One region of the Devosia sp. P2_G7 genome, then DNA from elsewhere that is predicted to be linked to it. Evidence: predicted binding sites of a transcription regulator. Region 1 holds the regulator's gene; the other holds the start of a gene.
What was found. Region 1 encodes LexA, which represses DNA repair genes until DNA is damaged. Its sites were predicted from a motif close to TGTTCNNNNTGTGTTCNG; they were not measured.
Positions count from the first base shown of each region.

Region 2: the regulator LexA is predicted to act here: its motif matches at 2,345-2,362, upstream of AC1DWU_RS17865 (2'-5' RNA ligase family protein).

Region 1 covers NZ_JBFUFI010000003.1:315,373-319,781, reverse strand. Annotated here, with positions in the region: gene AC1DWU_RS07760 (SMP-30/gluconolactonase/LRE family protein) at 1-347, opposite strand, end outside; gene AC1DWU_RS07755 (2-dehydro-3-deoxy-6-phosphogalactonate aldolase) at 344-955, opposite strand; gene AC1DWU_RS07750 (2-dehydro-3-deoxygalactonokinase) at 962-1,867, opposite strand; gene lexA (transcriptional repressor LexA) at 2,141-2,863, opposite strand; gene AC1DWU_RS07740 (hypothetical protein) at 3,160-3,714, shown strand; gene AC1DWU_RS07735 (sensor histidine kinase) at 3,770-4,409, opposite strand, start outside.
Region 2 covers NZ_JBFUFI010000011.1:163,620-168,028, reverse strand. Annotated here, with positions in the region: gene radA (DNA repair protein RadA) at 8-1,396, opposite strand; gene AC1DWU_RS17865 (2'-5' RNA ligase family protein) at 1,645-2,289, opposite strand; gene AC1DWU_RS17860 (FAD-dependent monooxygenase) at 2,618-4,117, shown strand; gene AC1DWU_RS17855 (hypothetical protein) at 4,249-4,409, shown strand, end outside.

The DNA of each region.
Region 1 (4,409 bases):
GTGCCGATCCAGAAGCCGCCGGTGCGGTCGACGCGGCTGTCATTGGTCCGGTTGGTCGGAACGTCCTCCTCGATCTCGGCGATCACCGTGCTCGTGTCGGAAGCAAAATCATAGCGGAGCAGGGCGCCCGACTGCACGATGCCGAGCGTGTCCTTGTCGATCACGGCGCCGGCGCTGACCGTGTCCTTGAAGGTAATGCGGTCGACGATGTGGCCGTCGGTGCCGGCGCTCAGCATGGTCTGGTTGAGGATATCGAACCAGAACAGGCGTTCGAGCAGCGGGTTCCAGAACGGGCCTTCGCCCAGCTCGCAGCGGCTATCGACGAACAGTTCGGCCTTCGAGTTCATCGTGGTCTTCCCTGATCATAGGCGGCGACGGCGGTGGTGGCGCGCGATGCCACATCGGCGGCCGACATGCCGGGCTTGAAAATGTAGGTGCCGAGCCCGAAGCCGGCGCAGCCGGCCGCGAAGTACTCGGCGAAATTGTCGGGGTTGGCGCCTCCGACGGCGTAGAGCGGGATAGCCAGCGGCAGCACCGCCTTCATCGCCTTGATGCCCTTGGGGCCAAGCACTTCGGCGGGGAAGAACTTCAGGCCCGTGGCGCCGGAGCGGATGGCGGTGAACGCGTCGGTGGGCGAGAACACACCCGGGTACGAGGTCATGCCGCGCTCGATGGTGGCGCCGATAACTGCCGGGTTGGTGTCCGGCGACACAACGAACCGGCCGCCCGCATCGGCGACCGCGTCGACATCGGCGCGGCTCAACACCGTGCCCGCACCGACCAGGGCGCGACCGTCGAAGGCCTTGGCGGCGTCTTCGATCGAGCGCAGCGCTTCGGGCGAATTGAGTGGGACCTCGATCATGGTGATGCCGGCGAGCACGAGGGCGTCGCAAACTTCGAGGGTTTCGGGAGGCGTGATGCCGCGAAGGATCGCGATGATGTGGCGGTGGTCCATGAACTTCTATGCCTGTCTTGCTGCCTTGAGTCCGGCGAGGGTGGCGTCGGTCGCATCGACGATGCGGGTCCGGGCGCCGAGCCGTTCAAAGCCCATCTGGTACAACCCGCAAAGGCCGACACTGCCGACCAGCGGAATCTCCGCCTCGCCGATCCAGTCGCGCTGGCCCCCGATCTCGGCGCCGATCAACAGGCCCGAGAGGAAACCGGCACACCATGCCGGGCTGCGGCCCGACAGCAGGGAGCCGGCGCGGACCTTGAACAGCGTCGCGGTCAAGCGCTGGGGGCGCTCGAGCCCCTGGTCGAGACCGGCAGCGAAGCCGACATCACGATCTTCGCCCTCGAGCTCACCACCGAGCGAATGGCGCAGCACCGAGTGGGTGCGCAGCAGCTCGAAGATCTCGCCGGTCATAGCGCTGGAGAAGCGCTCCAGCTTGGTGCCGGAAAGCAGCGCCCACTTGCTGTGGGTGCCCGGCATAACCGCGAGGCCGGAGAAGTTGGGGATCAGTGCCGAGAGCCCAAGCAATTGGGTTTCCTCGCCGCGCATCACGTCCTCCGCACCCAGATCGCGGAGGCAGACGCCAGGCAGGATGCGCGGGGTGTGCGGGCCGGCCATGTCGGGCGCAACGGCGCCGGCAGCGATGCGACCGAGTTCGGCGGGGGCGTCGAGATAGGGGGCCTCGATCCAGCCCTGCCGCGCGCCGGCCATGCCGCAGATCAGTACGTCCTCGACGTCATCGGCGACGCCGTTGAGCAGCGAGGTCAGCACATCCGGATATTGCTCGCGGCTGAGACGACCCATGCCGTCCGGCGACGAGCGGGAGAAGGCGATCTCACCGGCGGAATCTATTCCCCATGCCCGCAGATTGGAGGTGCCCCAATCGACGGCGACCCATTCGACCTGTCCTGCCAAAACCCTCTCCCTTGCGCCGCCAGTTTGCCGCGCATCAAGCCATGCCGCTACATCGCAATCGGGAAGGTGGTCCACTCTCCTGGTATGATCGCGAAAGCCGCTTGCAGGCGGCGCTTCAGATCCGATGCGCCACTTGCTGCCAGCGGCGCGGAACGTAACGTCTTTGCCAGCCCAGCCCTAGTGCAATTGTTGTCCGCAGCGTCCGGATTCATAAGAAAAAGGGGCCGGCTGAGGCAGCCGGCCCGGAGACCCGATTGGCGGCAGGTCAGGAGTTCAGTATTTGCGGAGCAGGCCAACCAGGCGACCCTGCACCTTCACCCGGTCGGGCGGGAAGATGCGGGTTTCGTAGGCTGGGTTGGCGGCCTCGAGCGCTACCGAGTTGCCGCGACGGCGCAGCCGCTTCAGCGTCGCCTCCTCGTCATCTACGAGGGCGACGACGATCTCACCGGTCGAAGCCGCCTCCTGTTTCTTGATGAGCACGGTGTCGCCATCGAAAATCCCGGCATCGATCATCGAATCGCCGCGCACTTCCAGGGCATAATGTTCACCCGCACCGAGCATCTCGGGCGGCACCATGATGGAATGGCTGTGGGTCTGGATGGCCTCGATCGGAGTGCCGGCGGCGATTCGGCCCATCACCGGGACGGTGACCGCGCGGTAGGCGTCGGCGTTGGCCACCTGCGCCGCGGGGCGTGCCGGCGGGGTCGCGACCCGGCCAAGATTGCCCTCGATGACGCTCGGCTCGAAGCGCGCCTTGCGGCCGCCGAGCGATGGATTCATCGAGTCCGGTAGCTTGATCACCTCGAGCGCCCGGGCTCGGTTGGGCAGGCGCCGGATGAAGCCGCGCTCCTCGAGCGCAGTGATCAGCCGGTGGATGCCCGACTTGCTGCGAAGATCGAGCGCATCCTTCATCTCGTCGAACGAGGGTGGGATGCCGGATTCTTTCATCCGCTCGTGGATGAACATCAGAAGTTCGTGTTGCTTGCGCGTCAGCATGGCGGCCCCGTGAGCAGAATCGGAACAAAGACTGAACGTATTATACGTGTTCCAGTTATGTTCTGCAATCGGACGATGAATATTGCGTTACGATGGCGCCCCTGGCGCGCCGAAAGAGAGGACGTGTGGCCGCTAAATCCTCTCGACGTCGGGGCCTTGCGTTTCGTTGACCTGCTGTCCACCAGGGCATACCGTCGAGAGATTGGCGTGTCGAACCCGCACACCCCAACCTTCTCAGCTGGAGCTGTGCTCGTTTCCACGGGCCGGTGAACTGGACTGTTTCTGAGGAGGAAAACATGTCTATGAAATCAAGCCGTTATGCCATATCCGCAATGATCCTGGGGATCTTGCTCAGCCCCACCGTGGCGGCCGAAATGACCGATGCGGAATTGGTCGCCAACGCGCTGTCGGCAGCGCCGGTGGCGGTGGGCCAGAATGCCACGGTCGTGAACTTCGATGCTCAGATGCAGATGAAGACGCTCAAGGAGGGAACGAACGGCTTTACCTGCATGCCGGACAACCTGGCTTCGCCCACCAATGATCCAATATGCGTCGATGCCGGAGGCATGGCGTGGTTGACGGCATATAGCGAGAAGAAGGACCCACCCGAGGGTGTGGTCGGTTTCGGCTACATGCTGCAGGGCGAGTCGGCGCCCGACAACATGGATCCGTTCGCGACCGCGCCGCCCGCTGGCCACGAGTGGATGGTCGACGGGCCGCACGTCATGATCTTCAACGTCGCAGACGAGATGCTGGCCGGCTATCCCAAGGAAGAGCATCCCGACCACACCCAGCCCTATGTGATGTGGCCCAACACTCCCTATGCCCACCTGATGATCCCCGTGCACTGACGACGGGATTCACTGGCGCGTGGCGGCGCATTGGTCGACGCGCGCCGCCGCCGGATTATTGCGGCTCGGCGGGTAGGGTAAGCTGCACGCTGAAACCTTTGCCAGGCTGCGATGCGACAGTCAGTTCGCCACCGAGCAGACCCGCGATCTCTTCGACTATGGACAGCCCGAGGCCAGCTCCGGGCTTGTCGCTGTTACCGCGGCTGAAGCGTTTGCGCACTGCCGCCAGCTGCTCGGCGGCGACGCCGTTGCCGGTGTCGGCTACCTGCAGCACCACCACGCCGTCCCCTGTGGTGACGCGAACCGTCGCTTCGGCGTCGGGTCCAGCATAGGCGATGGCGTTCTCGATGAGGTTGCTCAGCAGTTCACCGAGCAGCATCGGGTCGCCGCGGACCAGCGCCGGTCCTTCGCCCTCGAGGCCAAGATCGATGTCGGCGGCATGGGCGCGGACGACATAGTCGCCTGTGCGCTCCCGGGCGAGCTCGAACAGATCGACAACCTGGAACTGCAGCCGATCGGACGCAGCCTCGTCGATCCTGGCGAGGAGCAGCAGTTGCGCGAGGACGCGCTCGGCGTGCACCACCGCGGCGTCGGCGGTGCGGGCCGCCTCCCGTGCCGCGGCAGGGCTATCGGCGCGGAGCGCCAGCGCCAACTGAGTGCGGATGATGGTGAGCGGCGTGCGGAGCTGATGGCTG
Region 2 (4,409 bases), on a different contig from region 1:
CAAACCGCTACTCCGCCGCCTGCTTCTGGCCGCGAGCGGCGATGCGTCCGATGAGCTCGGCAAGCTCGGCATATTCGCCCACGGCGATGCCGCTGGGCACGTCGCCCTTGCCCAGCCGGCCGGTCACCGCGCCTTGAAACCCGAGCTTTTGCGCCTCGCGCAGCCGCTGCGCCGCATGCGCCACCGGCCGCACGCCGCCGGCCAGCGAGATCTCGCCGAAATAGACATTGCTCGAGGGCAGCGGCGAGCCGGTGAGCGAGGAAATCAGCGCCGCCGCCACCGCGAGGTCAGCCGCGGTTTCGTTGATCTTCAGCCCACCCGCGACGTTGAGATAGATATCGTTGGCGCCGATCCGCACACCGCAGCGCGTTTCGAGCACGGCGAGCACCATCGACAGCCGCGACGAGTCCCAGCCGATGACGGCACGGCGTGGTGTACCGAGCGGCGAGGGCGAGACCAGCGCCTGGATTTCGCACAGCACCGGGCGCGTCCCTTCCATGCCGGCGAACACCGCGGAGCCTGCCGCGTCCTTGTCGCGCTGGTCGAGGAACAGGGCGGACGGGTTGGCGACTTCGCGCAGGCCGAGCGTCGACATCTCGAACACTCCGATCTCGTCGGTGGCGCCGTAGCGATTCTTCATGCCGCGCAGGATGCGGAAGGTGTGGCTGGCATCGCCTTCGAAATACAGCACCGCATCGACGAGGTGCTCGACGACGCGCGGACCGGCGATCTGCCCGTCCTTGGTGACATGGCCGACCAGCACGACGGCGGCGCCGGATTTCTTGGCAAAGCGCGTCAGCGCCTGCGCCGAGGTGCGCACCTGCGTCACCGTGCCGGGCGCGCTCTCGACCCGGTCGGTCCACAGCGTCTGGATCGAATCGATGATTACGAGGTCGGGGGCAGGGCCGTTCTGCAGCGTGGCGAGGATGATCTCGACATTGGTTTCGGACGCCAGCAGCACTTCGCGATCGCCCAGCCCCAGCCGCTGCGCGCGGAGCCGAATCTGCGCCACTGCTTCTTCGCCCGAGACATAGACGACGCGCCGGCCACGCTCGGCCATCGCCGCGGCGGCCTGCAGCAGCAGCGTGGATTTGCCGATGCCCGGGTCGCCACCGACGAGGACCGCGGAGCCCATCACGAAGCCGCCGCCGGTGACCCGGTCGAGCTCACCGATGCCGGTGACGACGCGTGCCGCGGTCTCGGTTTCACCGGCCAGCGGCAGCAGCGCGATCGGGCGCCCGCCGGCAACTGCCGATTTCGGCCCGGCGCCGACGCCGGAATCGACGATCTCCTCGACGATGGTGTTCCACTCGCCGCACGCTTCGCACCGCCCCTGCCAGCGTGTGGTTGCCGCGCCGCAGGCCTGGCAGACATAGGAGGTTTTGGTACGCGCCATGAGATGCCCCGATAGGCGATGAGAGGTAGCGGAGTATCGGCGCGAAGGCAAGAACGAAGAGTGAACGATGGTGCCGAGACATCCGACAGCCAGCGGCTTCCGGATGCGCGGTGGTCGAGCGGGGTCGCGATCTTCAAAAATCTCGGCGTCGTGGCGCCGCTCACCTCCAGCCATCCTCCCCCGTCAGAGGAGGAGGTGCCGCATCGAGTGTTCGGCACCTGTGGTGCCGGTCGAGGGATCGGGAGTGATCAGGGGCGAGCAACCGCTGCCGTGTCGCGGTCGGCCCTTGGCCACTCTCCGATTACCTCATATCGGCCTTGTCCATAGAAGCTCCGCACCAGCGCGAAGCCCTCGACGCGCAGGGTTGGCGGGTGTTCGAGCACCGTTTCGGGGGCGCTGACGCGGTCGTACAGGAGGGTGAGGTGGAAGGCCTCGCTCGGGTCCGAGCGGGCCTCGAAGCCGCGCTCAAGAATGCCCCAGCGCAGCAGGCGTGACAGGTCGACCAGTGGCGTATCTGATCCGGGCGTCAGCACCATCGGTGGCGCGCCGACGCGGCGTTTGAAGCTCATCAATTTGGTCAAGGCGATGTCGAACGGCGTGAAGCCGATCGAGTCGCCGGTCGCCATTGCGGTCGCGAGATCCGGCCCCGACAGCTCCTGGTAGAAGCCGACGCCGACCAGTGAAATGTGGAGCGTCGTCGCCGGCAGCAGCGCGGCCGAAATGCCGTGCAGCCGCTGCTGATCGGTGACGATGGCCTGCAGCGCCGGCCGCAGCCTGCCGCCCACCAGCACAGCGAAAAACACCGGGTCGCGGCCCTGCCGCGGTGGCACCTTGATGGATTTGAACGGCCGGGTTTCGCTGGCAAACATCGACAGCTGCGGCAGATCGGTCATCTCATGGTCCTCCGTTTAGGGAGAAGCAAGGAACCATTGAGGCAAAACGCGAGTCAAGAACAAAACAGGAACATAGGCCTTGATGCCCGCCGTGCTGCTCCTGCACGGACTTCCGACCTCGGCGCTTTCGCGACGTCATCCCTCGTTTGTGAGGGAGGCTTACGTCGTGGCGCCCGATCTGCTGCCTCGCTCATGCGCGAGTTCATCGGGCGAACACAGCCGGCCCGGTAATCCTTATCTGGGGTGAAATAAGTTCAGTTCAAGAATTGGCAATCGTCGACTTCTGCGTAAGTTCCGCAGCCCTTGGCCAAAGCAACAGGAGCGAGGGATGACACAGCACGCAGTGGTAATCGCCGGAGGCGGTCCGACGGGGATGATGCTGGCGGGTGAACTGGCGCTGGCCGGCGTCGATGTCGCCATCGTCGAGCGGCGTCTGGACCAGGATGTGCTTGGTTCGCGGGCAGGGGGGCTGCACGCCCGGACTCTCGAGGTGCTGGATCAGCGCGGCATTGTCGAGCGGTTTCTCGCCGAGGGACAGGAGGTGCAAGTGACCGGGTTTGCCGGGGTCATGCTCGACATCAGCGCCTTCCCGACACGCCACCCTTACACGCTCGGGCTCTGGCAGAAGCATATCGAGCGCATCCTCGGCGGCTGGGTCGGCGAGCTGGCGGTGACGAACTATCGCGGCGTCGAGGTGACCGGCTGCACGCAGGACGACACCGGCGTGGACGTCGCGCTCAGCGATGGCCGGTCGCTGCGGGCGGATTATCTCGTGGGCTGCGACGGCGGGCGCAGTGTCGTGCGCAAGGCGGCGGGCATCGAATTCCCCGGATCGGATCCCACCGTCAGCAATCTGATTGCGCAGGCCGAGCTTGCCGAGCTGCCGCCGGAATGGGGCATCCGCCGCGATGCCATCGGCCTCCACTCCATCGGCCGGGTGAACTACCAGATCCGCGATGGAAAGATCGTCTATGCGGATGAAGGGCCGGTCGGCGTCATGGTGACCGAGCGGCAGCTGGGGGAGGCGGGTGAGCCGACCCTGGACGATCTCAAGGAGGCGCTCATTGCCGTCTATGGCACCGATTACGGGATCCACAGTCCCACCTCGATCAGCCGGTTCACCGATGCGGCCCGGCAGGCCGCTTCCTACCGGAAGGGACGGGTATTGGTCGCGGGCGATGCCGCGCACATTCATCCGCCCGATGGTGGACAGGGTCTCCAGACCGGCGTGCAGGATGCGGTCAATCTCGGATGGAAGCTGGCCCAGGTGATCAGGGGGACCTCGCTTGAAACCCTGCTCGACACCTATCACGCCGAACGTCACCCGGTGGGTGCACGCGTGCTGCAGCACACCATGGCCTCGGTCGCGCTGCGCCGTGAGGACGATCGGACGAAGGCGGTGCGCGACACCATGGCCGAACTGCTCGGCATGGAGGAGCCGCGGCTGCGCTTCGCCGGAATGCTGACGGGGCTGGGGATTCACTACGACCTCGGCGAGGGCCATCCGCTGCTCGGCCGTCGCATGCCCGACCTCGATATCGTCACCTTTGGCGGCCCGCTTCGGGTGTTCAGCCTTCTGCATGGCGCGAGGCCAGTACTCCTGAACTTCGGCGCGCCCGGCGACCTGGACATCACGCCGTGGGCCGATCGGGTCCAACTGGTCGACGCCAGTTACTCGGGGTCGTGGGAGTTGCCGGTGGTTGGGGCGGTCAGCGCTCCCACCGCCGTGCTGGTTCGGCCCGATGGCTACGTCGCCTGGGTGGGCGAGGGAGGCCGGCAAGGCCTTGCCGAGGCGCTCACGACCTGGTTCGGCCCGCCCGTCGGCTAGAAGCAGCAGGCGCCGACGGGGCTGGACTTACCCCGTTGGCGCCGACCAAACTCGCTTGAATTTACGCCGTTCGCCGAAACCTCCCCACAAGGTCGCCGACCTACGCTTCGCCGTGATCAATGGTGGTGCGGATGGATTCTCCAGATATCTCCGTGCGGCTCAGGCGGCAGGCCGACCTCTTCGAGGCGCCGGCGATAGCGCCATACGAGGGGAGATACTCTCGAATCCCGGGCATCCAGTGGCTGATCGAGGAAGTCGAGGATCTCGGCCTCCGCCGGCACGATCCGCCACC